4 regions of the Methylobacterium sp. Leaf89 genome follow, and region 1 is predicted to be linked to each of the others. Evidence: predicted binding sites of a transcription regulator. Region 1 holds the regulator's gene; each other region holds the start of a gene.
What was found. The regulator LexA, encoded in region 1, represses DNA repair genes until DNA is damaged. The targets are predictions, from matches to a motif close to TGTTCNNNNTGTGTTCNG.

Region 2: the regulator LexA is predicted to act here: its motif matches at 3,579-3,596, upstream of dnaE (DNA polymerase III subunit alpha).
Region 3: the regulator LexA is predicted to act here: its motif matches at 2,616-2,633, upstream of ASF18_RS08860 (UvrD-helicase domain-containing protein).
Region 4: the regulator LexA is predicted to act here: its motif matches at 2,941-2,958, upstream of parE (DNA topoisomerase IV subunit B).

What each region holds. Positions count from the first base shown of each region.
Region 1 covers NZ_LMML01000032.1:22,367-27,181, forward strand. The annotation lists gene ASF18_RS22390 (FkbM family methyltransferase) at 1-788, shown strand, start outside; gene sfsA (DNA/RNA nuclease SfsA) at 821-1,528, opposite strand; gene ASF18_RS22400 (DUF937 domain-containing protein) at 1,692-2,477, shown strand; gene lexA (transcriptional repressor LexA) at 2,823-3,575, shown strand; gene ASF18_RS22410 (ComEC/Rec2 family competence protein) at 3,569-4,815, opposite strand, start outside.
Region 2 covers NZ_LMML01000028.1:652,162-656,976, reverse strand. The annotation lists gene dnaE (DNA polymerase III subunit alpha) at 1-3,343, opposite strand, end outside; gene ASF18_RS14275 (ABC transporter ATP-binding protein) at 3,754-4,467, opposite strand; gene ASF18_RS14270 (lipoprotein-releasing ABC transporter permease subunit) at 4,481-4,815, opposite strand, start outside.
Region 3 covers NZ_LMML01000023.1:166,022-170,836, forward strand. The annotation lists gene ASF18_RS08860 (UvrD-helicase domain-containing protein) at 239-2,605, opposite strand; gene ASF18_RS08865 (DUF4160 domain-containing protein) at 2,824-3,066, shown strand; gene ASF18_RS08870 (DUF2442 domain-containing protein) at 3,077-3,589, shown strand; gene ASF18_RS08875 (hypothetical protein) at 3,807-4,058, shown strand; gene ASF18_RS08880 (AsmA family protein) at 4,176-4,815, shown strand, end outside.
Region 4 covers NZ_LMML01000001.1:18,050-22,864, forward strand. The annotation lists gene topA (type I DNA topoisomerase) at 1-706, shown strand, start outside; gene ASF18_RS00095 (PhoX family phosphatase) at 808-2,790, shown strand; gene parE (DNA topoisomerase IV subunit B) at 3,056-4,815, shown strand, end outside.

The DNA.
Region 1 (4,815 bases):
TCGTCGCGCGCATCGCTCGGCAGACGGGCCGGATCTCCTACGCGAGCTGGGCCGGGCGACGCCTCGCCCTGTTCCTGCGCCGCGTGGCGATCGGGCTGCTGCGCGGCGCCCCTCTGGACGTCGAACGCTACGGCGCCCGCATGCGGCTCTACCCCTACAACAACAACTGCGAGAAGAAGGTGCTCTTCACGCCGCAGTTCTTCGATCCGGAGGAGCGCGCACTTCTCCGGGCGAAGCTTCAGCCCGGCTGCACCTTCCTGGATATCGGCGCGAATATCGGTGCCTACGCGCTGTTCGTGGCGGCCTTCGCGGGGCCGCGCGCCCGGATCCTGGCCGTCGAGCCGCAGCCGGACGTATTCGACCGCCTGACCTACAACATCGCTCAGAATCCGTTTGGAACGGTCAAGGCGGTGGCCTGCGCGGTCGCCGACAAGGCGGGGGAACTCACCCTGTTCGTGGATCCCCGCAACCGGGGGGAATCGAGCCTGAAGATCGTCGGGACGAACGAGGGCGCGCAGATTCGTGTGCCGGCCGTGCCCCTGCTCGATCTCGCCCTCGGCGAGGGCATCGCGCGCATCGACGCGATGAAGCTCGACGTCGAGGGCGCCGAGGACCTGATCCTCGAACCCTTCCTGCGGGCCGCCCCCGCGAGCCTCCACCCGCGGCTGCTCATCGTCGAGAACGGCACCGACCAGTGGCAGATCGACCTGCCCGCCTTGCTCGAGCAGCACGGCTATCGCCGGATCGCTCGCACCCGCCTCAACCTGATCTTCGAGCGGGCCGACTGACGGGCCCGCGCGGTTCTTCTGGGACGCGCGCCCTACAGCACCGGGATGGCGTCGGCCACGGCGATGCCGACCGGGTCGATGCGGCAGCGATGGGCGTGGACGGCGACGCCGGCCGCCCGAGCGGCCTGAAGCGCCCGGTCGAAGGCAGGATCGAGGTCCCGCGCGGCATCGAAGCGATCCGCCCACATCTGCACCACGATGATGACCATGGCACGGCCCCCGGCCTCGATGACGGCCGCGAGGTCCGTCATGTGGCGGGCGCTGCGGGCGGCGACGCAATCGGGAAATTCCGCGAGGCCGGGGCTGCGCATCAGGTGACAGTTCTTCACCTCGACATGGCAGGGCGGCATCCCCTCCCCGGTGGCGAGGAAGTCGACCCGGCTGGCACGGGCGTAGCGGACTTCGGGGCGCAGGCCCGTGTAGCCGGCGAGGCAGGGCAGGCCGCTGGCGGCGAAGGCCTCCGCCACCAGGGCGTTCGGCCGCATCGTGTTGATGCCGACCCATTGCCGGCCGCCGGGCAGATCCGCCTCCACCAGTTCCCAGGAAAAGGGGAGCTTGCGCGTCGGGCTCCGGACGTCGGACAACAGGGCCCGCGCGCCCGGCACCGCAAGTCCCAGCATCGCCCCCGGGTTGGGGCAATGGGCCGTGATCACGGACCCGTCGGCAAGCTGCAGGTCGGCGAGAAAGCGCTTGTAGCGACGCACCAGGCGCGCCTCGATCAGGGGCGAAGGGAAGCGCATCGCGGGTCCGGGGCAAGAAACGGGTTGATACGGGCCCCCGTCGACGGGGAATCGGGCCGTCGTGAGGCGCCCGGGCTGGTCAGTACCGACCGGATGCGACAGAATTCGCGCGGCGCGCCCGGGTCGATGACCGGGAAAGCCGCAGTTCGTCCGCGAGGCCGCCATGTTCAATCTGTTCGACATCCTTCAGGCGCAGGCGGGCCCCAACGCGCAGGGTTTCGGACGGCAGTTCGGTTTGTCGCCGGAGCAGAGCCTGCGCGCGATGGAAGCCCTGCTTCCGGCCCTCACGATGGGGCTGCAGCGGAACGTCGCCCAGGATCCGACCGGCTTCGCCCACCTCTTCAATCTCGTCGGCCCCGCCGCGCCGAAGGCGTCGAGCGCGACGCCGCAGATGGACATGCTGGTCCAGCAACTCTTCGGCTCGCCCCATCTGAGTCAGGCCGTTCTGCAGCAGGCCGCTGCCGTCAGCGGCGTGGCGATGCCGGCCTTGAAGCAGATGCTGCCGATCATGGCCGGCATGGTGGTGGCGGGGATCGTCCACGTCATGATCAACCAGCCGCCTGCCGCGGCGCCGGCCCCGCGCGCCGAGGCGAACCCCTTCGGCTTCCCGCCCAATGCCTGGTCGGAGATGATGCAGGCGTTCCTGAACTCCGGCGCCAAGGCCCCGAAGCCCGCGACGCCCTCGCCCCAGGCGCGACCGCGTGCGGCGTCGACGTGGCTCGCGGCTTCGCCCCGGCCGGAGTCCGCCGCGCCGGACAGGTCGGCCACGGAAGCGCCCTTCGACGTGATGCAGCAGATGTTCCAGACGGGCCTGGAGGTGCAGCAGGAGAACGCCCGCGCGATGCAGCGCCTGTTCGATACCTTCTGGCAGGATCCCCGCAATCCCACCGAGACGGGCGGCAACGGTTCGGGTGACCGGCCCAAGGCAGGGCGCACCGGGCAGCGCTAGCCGAAGACCCGCCGTCGGCGACGCCGGCAGAGGATGGCACAGAACCGATCGTCGCCGGGCCATCGACCCGAGGGCGCGGCGCCCTGCCGACCGGTCCCGACGCCGGCCGTCCAACTCGTTCGTCGGATCGGGGCACCACTCGATCGCAGCGATGGCCGCAGCGGCAGGCCGGCGTGGCGCTCGGGCGACGCCCAGATCTGCCCTTCCCGAAGGGATCGAACGGATCGGGCCCGAGAGGCTTGAGATGGGAACCCTTGCAGAACACTTACGGAACGTTTAACGTGTTCGTGGTTTGTTTCTAGTGCCACCCGCCGCGATCCGTTGCGCTAACGAAGAGTGTCCCGCATGTTGACGCGTAAGCAGCTGGACCTGCTCCAGTTCATCCAGCTTCGGATGCGCGAGAGCGGCGTTCCCCCGTCGTTCGACGAGATGAAGGACGCCCTCGACCTGAAGTCGAAGTCGGGCATTCACCGCCTGATCACGGCCCTGGAGGAGCGCGGCTTCCTGCGCCGGCTGCCCAACAGGGCGCGGGCCATCGAGGTGATCCGGATGCCGGAGAGCCTCGGGGGGAATGCGGGCGCCCCGCGCGCCGCTCCGGCCTCCGAGGTTCGCCGCTTCACGCCGAGCGTGGTCGAAGGCGGCAAGGGCAAGGGCCTGCCGGCCGGCGCATCGGTGTCCCGACTGCCGACCACGCAGGCCACCGACGAGAGCGGTCGGGCCGTGACCATCCCGGTGATGGGTCGGATCGCGGCCGGTACGCCCATCTCGGCCATCCAGGAACAGAGCCATTCGGTGACGATGTCGCCGGATTTCCTGGCCGGCGGCGAGCATTACGCCCTGGAGGTGCGCGGCGATTCGATGGTCGATGCCGGGATCCTCGACGGCGACCTGGTGGTCATCCGCAAGCAGGACACCGCCAATACGGGCGACATCATCGTGGCCCTCATCGACGACGAGGAGGCGACGCTGAAGCGCCTGCGCCGGCGTGGATCGTCCATCGCCCTGGAAGCGGCGAATCCGGCCTACGAGACGCGGGTCCTCGGGCCGGATCGGGTGCAGATCCAGGGACGTCTCGTCAGTCTGGTGCGCCGCTACTGAAGGGGGTCCCCGTCCGGTTCATCGCCGGACGGATCCGACGGGTCGCGGGTGCGATCGGGGATTTCCGGTAAGACCGACGCCGGCGGTGTAGAAGATGGCAAGGACGTTCCCGGCGGGTCCAACGGCTTGCGCAAAGGCGTCGCACGCCAGGGCACGACATCCCCGGGATGCTTCGCGGAGGCGAGGGGCGGCCCATCGCGGGTGAGGCGAATCGCGGTCGCACCGTGCGATCCCAGGAAATCCCGGTCGATGACGATCGATGCGGCGCAGCCCCCGGGCGTGGATTGCCGGGTGATCAGGATGTCGGCCCTGGCGCAGTCCTCTCCGAGGGCACGCTTGTCGGTGGTCAGGGCGAGCACGCGGCCGTCGGGTGTGGTCAGGGTACAGCCCAGGCGATCGCAGCGCGCGCCCTCGAACCCCGTGACGTCCTGCACCCGTCGGTCGTCTCCATCGGCCTTGAGCCATTGCGCGAGCACGAAGGGGGGCGGCCGGCCAAGGGTGGCGAGCCGCCCGTTGCGCTGGCGGATGGCGGCGCCCGCCCCCTCCCGATCGACGTAGATGTCGTAGCGATCCGGGGCAGCCGCACAGGCGATGCCGATCGCTGCCGGAATGAGGCCGAGCCAGCGCAGCGACGAGGCCGGGAGCGTCAGGACGATCAGGGCGGCGGCCAGGAGGCCGAGGGCCCCCGTGCCGAAGGCCGGGACCACGACGACGGCGTTGCCGAAGCCCGCGATCCAGGTCGAGATGGTCAGCATCCCCCGCACCGCCAGGCCCATGGCCCACCAGACCGGCTGATCCAGCGCGAACGGATAGGCGAGGATGCCCAGAACCGCTGACGGCATCACCGCCAGGGAGACCAGCGGCAGGGTGAGCGCATTGCCCACCAGCCCGAAGGGCTGCACCGTCTGGAAGTGGTAGGTGGCGAAGGGCGCGGTGGCGATCTGGGCCACGAGCGTCGTGGCCAGGGTTCCCAGGACCGCCGCGGTCGCCAGGGCGACGATCCGGGGGAGCAGGCCGGCACCGTCGCGATGTCGCCCGCGTCCGGCGATCAGCGGCGCGCAGGCGATCAGGCCGGCCACCGCCGCGAACGACATCTGGAAGCTCGGGCCGAGGAGGCCGTCCGGCTCGCGGGCCAGGGCGATCAGGGCGGCGAGGGCTAGGTTTCGCATGCTGAGCGCCGGGCGATCGACCAGGATCGCGCCGAGCATCACGAGGGTCATGATCAGCGAGCGCTCGGCGG
Region 2 (4,815 bases), on a different contig from region 1:
CGGATGGGATCGGGCGCTCGTCCTGCAGGTAGACGCGCATGCCCTTCTGGTGGCGGGCCACCGCCACGTCGAGGGGCTCGGCGGTCATGATGCGGGCGCGCACGTCCTCGCCCTCGAGGTTGGCCTGGAGCTGGAGCACCAGCGGCCGGCCCGGCTCGAGGATCTCGCGGTACTGGCCGAGGCCCTCCGAGAAGATGATCGCCTCGAAATGCCCGGTCTGGTCGGACAGGATGACGATGCCGAGCTTGTTGCCGGTCTTGGTCCGGCGCTCCGAGCGGTCGAGCACCGAGGCCGCCACGCGGCCCACGCTGGTGGTGCCGGCCCGGACGGCGCGGCAGAACTCGGCCCAGGTCTGGACCCGGAGCTTGCCGAGGAGGTCGCCGTACTCGTCGAGGGGATGGCCCGACAGGAAGAAGCCGATCGCCTCGTATTCCTTCTTCAGCTTGTCGGCCATCGGCCAGGGGTCGTAGGGCGGCACCCGCAGGGTGACGTCGGCGGCGGTGATGCCGCCGAACATGTCCTCGATGCCGGTGCTGGCCGCCTCGGCCGCCCCTTGCGCCAGCTTCATCATCGGTTCGATGGCGGCGCAGGCCCGGGCGCGATCCGGCTCGATGGTGTCCATGGCGCCGGCCGCCACGAGGTTCTCCAGGGTGCGCTTGTTGAGCATGCGCGGGTTGAGGCGGCGGGCGAGGCAGGCGAGATCCTTGAAGGGCCGGTCCCCCCGGGCCTCGATCAGGGCCTCGACCGCCCCCCGGCCCACGCCCTTGATCGCCGCGAGCGCGTAGTGGATGCGCCCCTCGCGCACCTCGAAGCCGACGCCCGAGGTGTTGATCGAGGGCGGCTCGACGGTGATCTTCAGGCGCTGGGCGTCCTGGCGGAACTCCGCCAGCTTGTCGGTGACGTCGATGTCGAGCTGCATCGCGGCGGCCAGGAACTCCACCGGATGGTTCGCCTTGAGGTAGGCGGTCTGGTAGGTCAGCAGGGCGTAGGCGGCGGCGTGCGACTTGTTGAAGCCGTAATCGGCGAACTTGGCGAGCAGGTCGAAGATCTCGTTGGCCTTGGCCTTGGTGAGGTCGCGCTCGACGCAGCCCTTCACGAAGCGGTCGCGCTGGGCGTCCATCTCGGCCTTGATCTTCTTGCCCATGGCGCGGCGGAGCATGTCGGCCTCGCCGAGCGAGTAGCCGGCCAGGACCTTGGCCACCTCCATCACCTGTTCCTGGTAGACGATGATGCCGAAGGTCTCCTTGAGGATCGGCTCCAGCTTCTCGTGCGGGTACCAGCTCGCCTCGTTGCCGGCATCGCGGCCGAGCTTGCGCTCGCAATAGACCGGGATGTTGGCCATGGGGCCCGGGCGGTAGAGCGCCACCAGGGCGATGATGTCCTCGAAGCGGTCGGCCTGCATCTCGACCAGGGCCTTGCGCATGCCGGCCGATTCCACCTGGAACACGCCCACCGTCTCGCCGCGCTTCATCGGCGCGTAGGTCGCCGGGTCGTCGAGGGGCAGCGAGGCGAGATCCACGATGATGCCGCGCCGGGCCAGGAAGTCCGTGCAGCAGCGCAGCAGCGTCAGGGTCTTCAGGCCGAGGAAGTCGAACTTCACCAGGCCCGCGGCCTCGACCCACTTCATGTTGAACTGGGTCACCCGCATGCCGGTCTTCGGGTCGCGGTAGAGCGGCACCAGCTGTTCGAGGGGACGGTCGCCGATGACCACGCCGGCGGCGTGGGTCGAGGCGTGCCGGTGCAGGCCCTCGAGCTTCTTCGAGATTTCCATGAGCCGGGCGACGATCGGCTCCTCCTCGATCGCCTGCTGGAGCTTCGGCTCGCCCTCGATGGCCTGGACCAGGGTGACGGGATTGGCCGGGTTCTGCGGCACGAGCTTGGTCAGCTTGTCGACCTGCCCGTAGGGCATCTCCAGCACGCGGCCGACGTCGCGCAGCACGCCGCGGGCCAGCAGGGTGCCGAAGGTGATGATCTGCGCCACCTGCCGCTCGCCGTAGCGCTGCTGCACGTAACTGATCACCCGCTCGCGGCCCTCGACGCAGAAGTCGATGTCGAAATCCGGCATCGAGACGCGCTCGGGGTTGAGGAAGCGCTCGAACAGCAGGCCGAAGCGCAGCGGGTCGAGGTCGGTGATGAGGAGCGACCAGGCCACCAGGGAGCCGGCGCCGGAGCCGCGGCCCGGCCCGACCGGGATGTCGTGGTCCTTGGCCCACTTGATGAAGTCCGACACGATCAGGAAGTAGCCGGGAAACTTCATGCCGACGATGACGTCGAGCTCGAAGGCGAGGCGGTCGCGATAGACCTGCTCGGACATGCCAGGCGCGGTGCCGTGCTGGGCGAGGCGCCGTTCGAGACCGGCCTCCGCCTGCCGGCGCAGCTCCGCCGGCTCGTCGGGGGGGGGCGCCGCCGGGACTTCGGGGGTGCCCTCGGGGGCGGCGGCGTCGAGGGCGGCGACCACGCCGAAATTCGGCAGAATCGGCTTGCGGGTGCGCACGCGGTAGGCGCAGCGCATGGCGATCTCGACGGTGGCGTTCAGAGCGTCCGGCAGGTCGGCGAAGAGCGCGGCCATCTCGGCGCGGGTCTTGAAGCCGTGGCGCGGGGTCAGCTTGCGGCGGCGGTCGTCCGAGACGAGGCGGCCGTCCGCGATGGCCAGCAGCGCGTCGTGGGCGTCGTAGTCGCCCTCCCGGGCGAAGAACGGCTCGTTGGCGGCCACCACCGAGAGGCCGTTCGTGTCGGCGAGCCGCAGCAATTCCCGCTCGACCATGCGCTCGTCGGGCAGCCCGTGGCGCAGGATCTCGACGTAGAGGCCGTCCTCGCCGAAGGCCGCGCGCAGCTGCGCCAGGCGGCCGGCGGCGAGTTCGGCCCGGCCCTGCCGCAGGGCGCTGTCGAGGGGCCCGGTGGAACCGCCCGTCAGGGCGATCAGGCCGGCGCTCGACTCGGCCAGGGCCTCGACGCCGACCCGGGGGGCGTCGCCCAGCGCCCCGTCGAAATAGGCGCGGCTCGCCAGACGCAGCAGGTTGCCGTAGCCGGTCTCGTCCTTCGCCAGCACGACGATGTTGGCGCAGCCGGCCTGGCCCTGCCCGACGCGCGCCATCGGATCGGGCGCCTCGAAGGCGACGGTGAGCTGGAGGCCCGGGATCGGCTGGAGGCCGGCGCCGGCGGCCTTCTCGGAGAATTCCAGCGCCCCGAACAGGTTGTTGGTGTCGGTGAGCGCCAGGGCCGGCTGCCGGTCGGCGAGCGCCGCCTTCACGATGTCCCCGACCTTCAGGGCCCCTTCCAGCAGGGAGAACGACGAGTGAACGTGGAGGTGGACGTAAGCCGGGTCTTTCAGGATGCGCGCCATGAGACCACCAGCCCGAGTCGTGGTTTCCAATCCATGAGAATTCGGGGCCCGGACGCGTTTCCCTGTGGACCGCGCGACCCCTGTGACCCCGCCGCAACGCTAACGCAAGGGCGCCAGTGCGACAGCCCAGGCGGCGATGGACATCGCCAGGAGCCCGAAGGCCATGAACTCGACCGCACCCGTCAGGATCATCCGCTTGAACATGGGCCTCGCCTTTCGTTGACGCCCCGAGTTTTGTTCCTGTTTTGTTCTATGTAAAGCAAAACTCGTCGGCGCACCGCATCGTGGTTACGGCCCGGTAAATCCCGTCGCCTTGGCCATCGGTCGCGGATCGGCTCCGCGTGCTCACGCGAAGGCGTCGGACCTCCGCGGCCCAGCGATCCGCCGCCATTGATACCCGTGCCCGGCCCTCAGGGCAGCTGCTCGATCAGCCCGTCCCGGATCGTCACGCGCCGGTCCATGCGGGCGGCGAGATCCATGTTGTGGGTGGCGATCAGCGCGGCGAGGCCGGAGGCGCGCACCAGCGCCACCAGGATGCCGAAGACGTGGGCGGCGGTGTGCGGATCGAGGTTGCCGGTGGGCTCGTCGGCCAGGAGCAGGCGCGGGCCGTTGGCGACCGCGCGGGCGATGGCGACGCGCTGCTGCTCGCCGCCCGAGAGTTCGGCCGGCCGGTGCTGGAGGCGCTCCTTGAGGCCGAGGAAGCTCAGGAGTTCGTCCGCCCGCGCCCGCGCCTCGCGCTGCGAGAGCCCGCGGATCAGCTGCGGCATCACCACGTTCTCCAGGGCCGAGAATTCCGGCAAGAGGTGGTGGAACTGGTAGACGAAGCCCATCTCCTCGCGCCGCAGGCGGGTGCGCTCGGAATCCACCATCGCGGCGGTCGGACGGCCGCCGATGTAGATCTCGCCGCCGTCGGGGCGCTCCAGCAGGCCGGCGAGGTGCAGCAGCGTGCTCTTGCCGGCCCCCGAGGGCGCCACCAGGGCGACGAGCTCGCCCGGCCAGATCGCGAAATCCGCCTGGCGCAGGATCTCGAGGGCGCCGGCCCCTTGGGCGTAGCGCCGCTCCACCTTGGCGAAGAACAGGGCCGGGACCGGCTGCGCGCCGGGCGCCTCGGCTGTCGTGGTCATGGATGCTCGGGCCTCAACCGTAGCGCAGGGCCTGCACCGGATCGAGCCGGGCGGCGCGCCACGAGGGATACAGCGTCGCGATCAGCGACAGGGCGATGGAGGTGACGACCACCACGGTGATCTCGTTGGCGTTCATCTCGGCCGGGATCTCGGCCAGGAAGCGCACCGTGGGGTCCCAGGCGGAAGGGAACAGCACCCGCTGGATCCCCTTGATGTTCATCGTGATCAGGATGCCGAGGGCCAGCCCGCTCAGGGTCCCCACCACGCCGATCAGCGCGCCGTTGATGAGGAACACCCGCATGATGGTGCCGGGGGTCGCCCCCATGGTGCGCAGGATGGCGATGTCGC
Region 3 (4,815 bases), on a different contig from region 1:
AAGGCTGTGGATTCTCGATACGGTCCCGATGACCGCAGGACTGTGCGTTGCACGCACCATGCCGCGCCGGGCGCGACAGGGGCGTGACATCCACTATTCTTCGGAATGATGTAAAAAGTCTGCGTCGATGCTGCGCTGCAGGAGCCGATCCGCCGCGGCGGTCGATTGCCCTGGGCTGTGTCGCAGAAGACGCAGTCCGCATCCGCCCGACGTCCTCCGCAGCCCCCGCGTCCCGCGATCAGGCCGCCTGGATGAAGCTGTCGAGGACCATCTTCCGGCCGGCCTTGTCGAAATCAACGGTCAGCTTGTTGCCGTCCACACCCGCGACGGTGCCGGGGCCGAACTTGGTGTGGAACACCCGCATGTCGACGCTGAAAGCGGAGGGCGCGCCCGTCGATTTGGCGATGAGCTCGCCCTCGATCTGGCGCGGGCCGCCCCGACTGGCCGGCGAACGGTTGCCGACCCCGTAGCCGTTGGCGTTTCCGGACTGCGCCGTATTGGCCTGGGCCCGCTGCCAGCCGGGCGTGCCGTAGGACGAGCCGAAGGGCGCCGGGTTCCGGTCGAAGCGCGAGGCCCCGGCCGCGAAGTGGGCGGGGGCATCGATCACATCGACGCTGTCCTCGGGCAACTCGTCGATGAAGCGGCTCGGCACCGTGGAGGACCACAGGCCGTGGATGCGCCGGTTGACGGCGAAGGACAGCTTGGCGCGCTTGCGGGCCCGGGTCAGGCCGACATGGGCGAGGCGGCGCTCCTCCTCCAGCCCGGCGCGGCCGCTCTCGTCGAGCGCCCGCTGGTTCGGAAACAGGCCATCCTCCCAGCCCGGCAGGAAGACGGTGTCGAATTCCAGGCCCTTGGCGGCGTGGAGGGTCATCAGCGAGACCCGGTCGGCCCCCTCCTGCTCGCTGGCCTCCATGACCAGCGAGACGTGCTCGAGGAAGGCGGCGAGGTCCGGGAACTCCTCCATGGAGCGGACGAACTCCTTGAGGTTCTCCAGGCGTCCGGCGGCGTCGGCCGACTTCTCCTTCTGCCACATCTCGGTGTAGCCGGATTCCTCCAGGATGGTCTGCGCCACCTCCGAATGCGGCTGGGTTCCCACCAGCCGGGCCCAGCGTGAGAAGCTCTCGACCAGGGCGCGGACGCCGGACCGGGCGCGGGGCTTCAGCTCGTCGGTCTCCACGACGAGGCGGGCCGCCTGGAGCAGCGGCACCCGCTCGGCCCGGGCATAGGCGTGCAGCGCCTGCAGGGTGGCGTCGCCGAGGCCTCGCTTGGGCGTGTTGAAGATGCGCTCGAAGGCGAGGTCGTCGGAGGGGTTGGCGGTGACGCGCAGATAGGCGAGCGCGTCGCGGATCTCGGCCCGCTCGTAGAAGCGCGGGCCGCCGATGACCCGGTAGGGCAGGCCGAGCTGGACGAACCGGTCCTCGATCTCGCGCATCTGGGCCGAGATGCGCACCAGCACGGCGATCTCCGAGAGGGGATGCTGCTGGGCCTGGAGACTCTCGATGGCTTCCGCCACTTGGCGGGCCTCCTCCTCCGAATCCCAGGCGCCCGACACCGTCACCTTCTCGCCGGCGACGTCCTCGGTGCGCAGGGTCTTGCCGAGGCGGCCCTCGTTCTTGGCGATGAGACCGGAGGCGGCGGCGAGGATATGGCCGGTGGAGCGGTAGTTGCGCTCCAGGCGGACCACCACGGCGCCTGGAAAGTCGTGCTCGAAGCGCAGGATGTTGTCGACCTCGGCGCCGCGCCAGCCGTAGATCGACTGGTCGTCGTCGCCCACGCAGGCGACGTTGCGGTGGCCCTGCGCCAGCAGGCGCAGCCAGAGGTACTGGGCGACGTTGGTGTCCTGGTACTCGTCCACGAGGATGTAGCGGAAGCGCTGCTGGTAGTTTTCCAGCACGTCCGGGTTCTCGCGCCAGAGCTTGAGGCAGAGCAGCAGCAGGTCGCCGAAATCGGCGGCGTTGAGGGTCAGGAGCCGGGCCTGATAGGCGGCATAGAGCGCCCCGCCCTTGCCGAAGGCGAAGGCCTGGGCCTCGCCGGGCGGCACCTGCTCGGGCAGGAGGCCGCGGTTCTTCCAGCCGTCGATGGCCGAGGACAGGGCGCGCGCGGGCCAGCGCTTCTCGTCGATGTTCTGATCGACGATGACCTGCTTCATCAGCCGCAGCTGGTCGTCCATCCCGAGAATCGTGAAGTCGGAGCGCAGGCCCACCAGTTCGGCGTGCCGGCGCAGGATCTTGGTGCCGATGGAGTGGAAGGTGCCGAGCCAGGGCATGCCCTCGCCGGCCGGCCCGATGAGCCCGCCGATGCGGTGCTTCATCTCGCGCGCGGCCTTGTTGGTGAAGGTCACCGAGAGGATGTCGAAGGGCCGCGCCCTGGCCGTCGCGATCAGGTGGGCGATGCGCGTCGTCAGCACCCGTGTCTTGCCGGTGCCGGCCCCGGCCAGCACGAGCACCGGCCCGTCCGTCGCCTCGACGGCGCGGCGCTGCTCGGCGTTCAGCCCTTCGAGGTAGGGCGAGCCCTGCGGCCGGAGGGAGGCCATGGCACGGGCGGCGATGGAGGTCGGGGCGGCGTCGGAGGCGGATGCGCCGGCCGCGTCGAAGCGTTGAGTCATCGCGCATCCCTGGACCAAAACGCGAACGGCGTCGAGGGTCGCGCGCGTTTCCGGAGTGGCCCGGCCTCCGCCTTGACGGTCTCCGAGGCTCCATCTCGGACGCACCTCGTATCCCGGAGAGTGTCGGATCGGCGATTAAATTCATCCGAAAATCGGATGAGGAATTTCCGCCAGCCCGGGCCAGGACTATGTCTCGACGGGATGGGTGAGGCGCGGCGATGGGCGAGCTCTATCAGTCGGGGAGCATCATCATTCGGTTCTATGCCAACGATCATCTGCCGCCGCATTTCCACATCCTGACACCGGATGACGAGGCTCTCGTGGAGATTGCCACCCTCCGACTGTTGGCCGGCGCCCTGCCGGGCAAGATCGAGCGCGAGGCCCTGGCCTGGGCCGCCGAGAACCGTGCCGCCGTCGCGGCCGAATGGAATCGGACCAACGCCCGCTTCCCGATTGCCTGAGGAGGTTGCCGTGAACGATCCCCTGCCCCGCATCTCAACCGTCATCGCCACGGGTCCCACCGGCCTCGGCGTGATGTGGCGCGACGACCGGTCCGACCGCGTGGACCTCGCCGGATGGATCGCCACCGGCGGTGAGATCCTGTCGCCTCTGAACGATCCGGCCCTGTTCGCGACGGTCCGGCTCGGAGATCACGGGACCTCCGTGGAATGGGTCAGCGAGGACGGGGACCTCGCCATCGATGAGCATCATCTCAGGCTGATCGCGGACGAACAGCGGCGGTTCGGCCGCGCGGAGGTGACTGCGTGGCAGACAGCCGCCGGACTGTCGAACCAGGAATCCGCGGATTTCCTCGGCCTCTCGCTGAGCACGTGGAACGCCTACAAGGCGGGCATCAGCGCGGTGCCGACTCCCGTTGCGATGGCGTGTCGGGCGGCCCTGCGCGACCCGATCCTGCTCCACGCCCATTACCGGCCGCGCAAGCGGGGCCGCCCGCGCCGCGTGGGCGCACCCAGCGCGGCGTAGGGTGGCGCGGTCCGCCAGGCAGAGACCGCGACACACTGAGACTCCGGCGGCCAAGGACGGAAGAGGACGGAAACCCGCAACCTCCCGTCGCTGCCGACGATCGATGCGGCAGTCTCACGCAGCGTCGCAGAACCTTCGAAAACCGGAACCCGCCTTCCCACCGGCAGGTCGTCTCACCAGATCACGACATCACAGTGCACCTGACAAGGACGCCGCCATGCGTAGCTCCCCCGCCCTTCTCGCCGGCCTCGCGCTCCTCGCCGCCGGTCCGGCCCTCGCCCAGGTCTCGTCGCGGGGCGTCGACAGCCTGAATGCCACCAACGAGCGCCTGTCCAACCGCAGCGAACTCCGGGGCATCGAGCAGCGCCAGCAATTCGACACCAACCAGACGCGCCTGCAGATCCAGCGCGGCGACCTGTTCCGGCCGAGCGCGCCCCCCGCCCCGATCGTCGTTCCGGGCCGTCGCTGAGCCGCGGCCCCGGGGCGCCGGACCCGGCGCGCCGGCCCTGGCGCGCGCGGGCGTTCCCTGTGCTATGTCCGCCGACGGAGCGGGGCCCGACCCGGGTGACGAGGCGGAACAGAGACGGTGCGTGACATCCTGACCGCGCTGGCGGGCGCCGTCATCCTGCTCCTCGTCGCGGCGCTCGCCGTCCCGCCCTTCGTGGCCTGGGAGGGCTATCGCGGCACGATCGACCGGACGATCGCGCGCTCCCTCGGGGTCGCGGCTCAGACCGAGGGCCGTATCGGTGTCCGGCTCCTGCCCTCGCCGCGCCTCAAGCTCGATCGCCTGCGACTGGGGTCCGGGGCCGGCGCCGCGCAGAAGCCCGCCCTCGACCAGCCCCAGCTCGACCTGCAGTGGATCAAGGCCGAGATCGCCCTGGCGCCCCTGCTGAAGGGCGAGATCCTGTTCACCGAGACGCGGGTCGGCCGGGCGGAGGTCAAGCTCCCCGTCACCGATGGCGAGGCGATGCTCCTGCCCACGCGCGGGCTGTCGGCGGCCCTGCGGCGCGACCTCGCCATCGAGGACCTGTCGATCCGGCAGTTCGTGCTGACGACCCAGGTGCTCGCGACGGGCCGGACCGAGCAGTTCTACGCCGAGGCCCTTCAGGTCTCCGCGCCCGCCCTCGTCGGCCCCTGGCGGGCCGAAGGCACGAGCCGGGGCGTCCCCTTCCGGGTCTCGACCGGTGAGCTCGGGCCCGACGGCGTCAACGTGAAGATCGCGGGCG
Region 4 (4,815 bases), on a different contig from region 1:
GAAGGAGGCGCCCAAGCCCAAGCGCTCCTCGATTCCGAAGGGCACCAGCCCGTCCTCGGTCGACCTGGAGATGGCCCTGAAGCTGCTCGCCCTGCCGCGCGAGGTGGCCCGCCACCCCGAGACCGGCGAGCCGATCCTGGCCAATCTCGGGCGCTTCGGGCCGTACGTGCAGCACGGCAAGATGTACGCGAATCTCGGGCGCGACGACGACGTGCTGGAGATCGGCGCCAACCGGGCCATCGACCTCATCGTCGCCAAGGAGCAGGGCGGCGGCCGGCGCGGGCCGGCGGCCGATCCGGGCCGGCCCCTCGGCGAGCACCCGGAGACGGGCAAGCCCATCGTGGTGAAGTCGGGCAAGTACGGCCCCTACGTCACCGACGGTACCACCAACGCGACGCTGCCCAAGACCATGGCGGCCGAGGCGGTCGACCTGCCCCAGGCACTGGAGCTGATCGCCGCCCGGGAAGCCGCGGGCGGGGGCAAGAAGAAGGCTCCGGCCCGCAAGGCGGCGGGCGCCAAGGCCCCGGCGAAGAAGGCGGCGGTCAAGAAGGCCCCTGCGGCGAAGGCCGCCGGGAAGACGGCTGCAGCGGACGGGGACGAGGCCTCGGCCAAGCCCGCCGCGAAGGCGACGGCCGCCAAGAAACCGGCGAAGAGCACCAAGGCTGCGGCCGAGAAGCCCGCCGCCGCGGCACGCCGGAAGGCTTAAGGATCGGTGGCCGGGGCACCGGCCGCTGTCACACCGGTGCCATGCGGGCGGGGTAGCGGGGACGGTCGTCAGCCCGCGCCCCGCACCGGACCCGCCACGCCATGACCGCATCGAACCAGAACCGCTCGCAGGCCGCCGAGGCCGCCGAGGATCGCGGGTCGAACGGCAGCGCCAACCCGACCTTCGGCGACGTGGTGGCGGCGCGCTTCGACCGGCGCGACCTCCTGCGCGGGCTCCTCGGGGTCGGCGCCATCGCGGCGGTGGTGACGCCCCGCGCCCTGGCCGCCGGCGGGGCGGTGGGTCCGGCGTCGCCGGCCAGCGACTCCCGATTCCCGTTCGCGGAGATCGAGGCCGGCTCGGACGCGCACCACCACGTCGCCGCCGGGCACGATGCCGAGATCCTGATCCGCTGGGGCGACCCGGTGCTGCCCGGCGCGCCCGCCTTCGACCCGCGCAATCAGTCCGCGGCGGCACAGGCCCAGCAGTTCGGCTACAACAACGACTTCGTCGGCTACTTCCCCATGCCGGGGGCGGCCGACCCGGCGGCGCACGGCCTCCTCGTCGTCAACCACGAATACACCAACGAGGAACTCATGTTCCCCGGCCTCGGGCGCCAGGACGGCAAGGCGGTGGACTTCCAGGGCATGACGCGGGCGCTCGTCGACATCGAGATGGCGGCCCATGGCGGCTCGGTCCTCGAGATCCGGCGCCGGGACGGCCGCTGGACGGTGGTGCCGGATTCCAAATACGCCCGCCGCATCACCGCCACGACGCCGATGGCGCTGACCGGCCCGGCCGCCGGCACCGACCGGGTGCGGACCGGCGCCGATCCCAGCGGCCGGTCGGCCCTCGGGATGATCAACAACTGCGCCGGCGGCACGACCCCCTGGGGCACGTGGCTGACCTGCGAGGAGAACATCAACTACTACTTCTCCGGCGCCCTGCCGAAGGACTCGCCGGAGGCCGCCAACCATAAGCGCTTCAACCTGCCGGCCAACGCCTATGCCTGGGGCCGCTTCCACCCGCGCTTCGACCTCGGCCGCGAGCCCAACGAGCCGAACCGCTTCGGCTGGGTGGTGGAGATCGACCCCTTCGACCCGACGAGCGTCCCCAAGAAGCGCACGGCCCTGGGGCGCTTCAAGCACGAGGGCGCGGCCGGCATCGTCGCGAAGGCCGGACAGTACGTGATCTACCAGGGCGACGACGAGCGTTTCGACTACGTCTACAAGTTCGTCACCCTGGGCCGGGCCGACAGCGGCGACCGCGACCTCCTCGATTCCGGCACCCTGCATGTCGCCCGCTTCGACGCCGACGGGCGCGGCACCTGGATGCCGCTGGTCTTCGGGCAGGGTCCGCTGACGCCCGAGAACGGCTTTGCATCCCAGGCCGACGTGGTGATCGGCGCCCGGCTCGCCGCCGACCGGCTCGGGGCCACCAAGATGGACCGGCCCGAGGACGTCGAGGCCAACCCGAAGACCGGCAAGGTCTACGTGATGCTGACCAACAACGGGAAGCGCAAGGCCGATCAGGTCGATGCCGCCAACCCGCGGGCCGACAACCGCTTCGGCCACATCGTCGAGCTCACCCCCGACGACGGCGACCATGCCGCCACCGGATTCACCTGGGAGATCCTGGTCCGCTGCGGCGATCCGAGCATCGCCCAGGTCGGCGCCACCTTTTCGTCGGCCACCACGACGAACGGCTGGTTCGGGATGCCGGACAATTGCTCGGTCGACGGCCTCGGCCGGCTCTGGGTCGCCACGGACGGCAACGCGCCCTCCCGCACCGGTCGCAATGACGGTATCTGGGCGATGGAGACCGAAGGGGCGGGCCGCGGCACGGGCAAGCACTTCTTCCGCGTGCCCCACGGCGCCGAGATGTGCGGCCCCTATTTCACCCCCGACGACACCACCTTCTTCGTGGCCGTCCAGCATCCCGGCGAGGCCGACGAGGAGGACCCGAAGGCGGTGCCCGCCACCTTCGAGGCGCCCGCCACCCGCTGGCCGGACTTCGACCCGGCGATGCCGCCCCGCCCCGCCGTGCTGACGATCACCCGCCGCGGGGGCGGCCGCGTCGGGACCTGAGGCGGCCCACGGGCGCGGTGCCCGGCGCGACGATCCACGGATCACGCCACCGTCAGGCCTTCTTAACCACCCCCATACCATGTCATGGGGTGGTACGCCCTGTGCGGCGGGGGCTTCCGGCTCCCGCCTCTCGGAGCGGGAACCCCTTTCTGTTTCCGGTTTGTTCCGGTATGGTGAGAGGATGAAGGCGAATGCTGCACGGTTTCCCTCTGCGATCCGGCCCGCGAAGCCCGCGGCTGCCCCCTCACCCGCGCGAGGCGCTCCGGTGAGCGACCCCGCACGCGATCTCTTCGCCGGCGGCAAGGCGCCGCTGCCGAAGGCCGCCGAGCGGCGCAAGCTCGACGCTGTGGCGCCGCTTCCCCCCGTCTCGGCGGAGGCCGGTTACGACGCCTCCACCATCGAGGTGCTGGAGGGGCTGGAGCCGGTGCGCCGCCGCCCCGGCATGTATATCGGCGGCACCGACGAGCGCGCCCTGCACCACCTCTTCGCCGAGGTGATCGACAATTCCATGGACGAGGCGGTGGCGGGCCATGCCAGCTTCATCGAGGTGGAGCTGGAGGAGAGCGGCCACCTCGTCGTCACCGACAACGGCCGCGGCATCCCCGTCGACGCGCACCCGAAATACCCGAACAAGTCCGCGCTCGAGGTCATCATGACCATCCTGCACGCGGGCGGTAAGTTCGACTCGAAGGTCTACGAGACGTCCGGAGGCCTGCACGGCGTCGGCATCTCGGTGGTCAACGCCCTCTCGGACGAGCTCGAGGTCGAGGTCGCCCGCAGCCAGACCCTCTACCGCCAGACCTTTTCGCGGGGGCATGTCCAGGGTCCCTTGGAAACCGTCGGCCGGGTGCAGAACCGGCGCGGCACCCGCGTGCGCTTCCACCCCGATGCCGAGATCTTCGGGGCGCTGAAGTTCGATCCCCGCCGCTTGTTCAAGATGGCCCGCTCCAAGGCCTACCTGTTCGGCGGCGTCGAGATCCGCTGGCGCTGCGCCCCCGCCCTCCTCGAGGGCCTGGACGACGTGCCGGCCGAGACCGTGCACCGCTTCCCCGGGGGCCTGCGCGACTATCTCGCCCGCGATCTCGAGGGCAAGGAACTCGTCACCGACGCGATCTTTTCCGGCAAGATCACCAAGCCGGGCGGGCACGGCTCCCTCGAATGGGCCGTCGCCTGGATGGTGACCGACGACGGCGTCTCGGCTTCCTACTGCAACACCATCCCGACGGCGGAGGGCGGCACCCACGAGAGCGGCCTGCGCGTCGCCCTGCTGCGGGCCCTGCGCGAGCATGCCGAGCGCGTCGGCCAGGCCAAGCGCATGACGGCGGTGACCACCGACGACGTCATGGCGACCTGCGCCTCGATGCTCTCGGTCTTCATCCGCGAGCCCGAGTTCCAGGGCCAGACCAAGGACAAGCTCGCCACCGTCGAGGCCTCGCGCATCGTCGAGACCGCGATCCGCGACGCGTTCGACCACTGGCTCGCCGCCTCCCCGGCCCAGGCCAACAAGCTCCTCGACTGGGTGATCGACCGGGCCGAGGAGCGCCTGCGCCGGCGCCAGGAGAAGGAGGTCGCCCGCAAGTCCGCCACCCGCAAGCTGCGCCTGCCCGGCAAGCTCGCCGACTGCTCCAAGGCCGGCATGGCCGGCTCGGAGATCTTCATCGTCGAGGGTGACTCGGCCGGCGGCTCGGCCAAGCAGGCGCGCGACCGCGCCACCCAGGCGATTCTCCCCTTGCGCGGCAAGATCCTCAACGTCGCCTCGGCCAGCCGGGACAAGCTCGGCGCCAACCAGCTGATCTCGGACCTGACCCAGGCCCTCGGCTGCGGCACTGGCACGGGCTACCGCTCGGAGGACCTTCGCTACGAGAAGGTGATCATCATGACGGACGCCGACGTCGACGGCGCCCACATCGCCTCGCTGCTGATAACGTTCTTCTACCGGCAGATGCCCAAGCTCATCGACCGCGGGCACCTCTACCTGGCGATCCCGCCGCTCTACCGGATCAGCCAGGGCGCCAAGACGGCCTA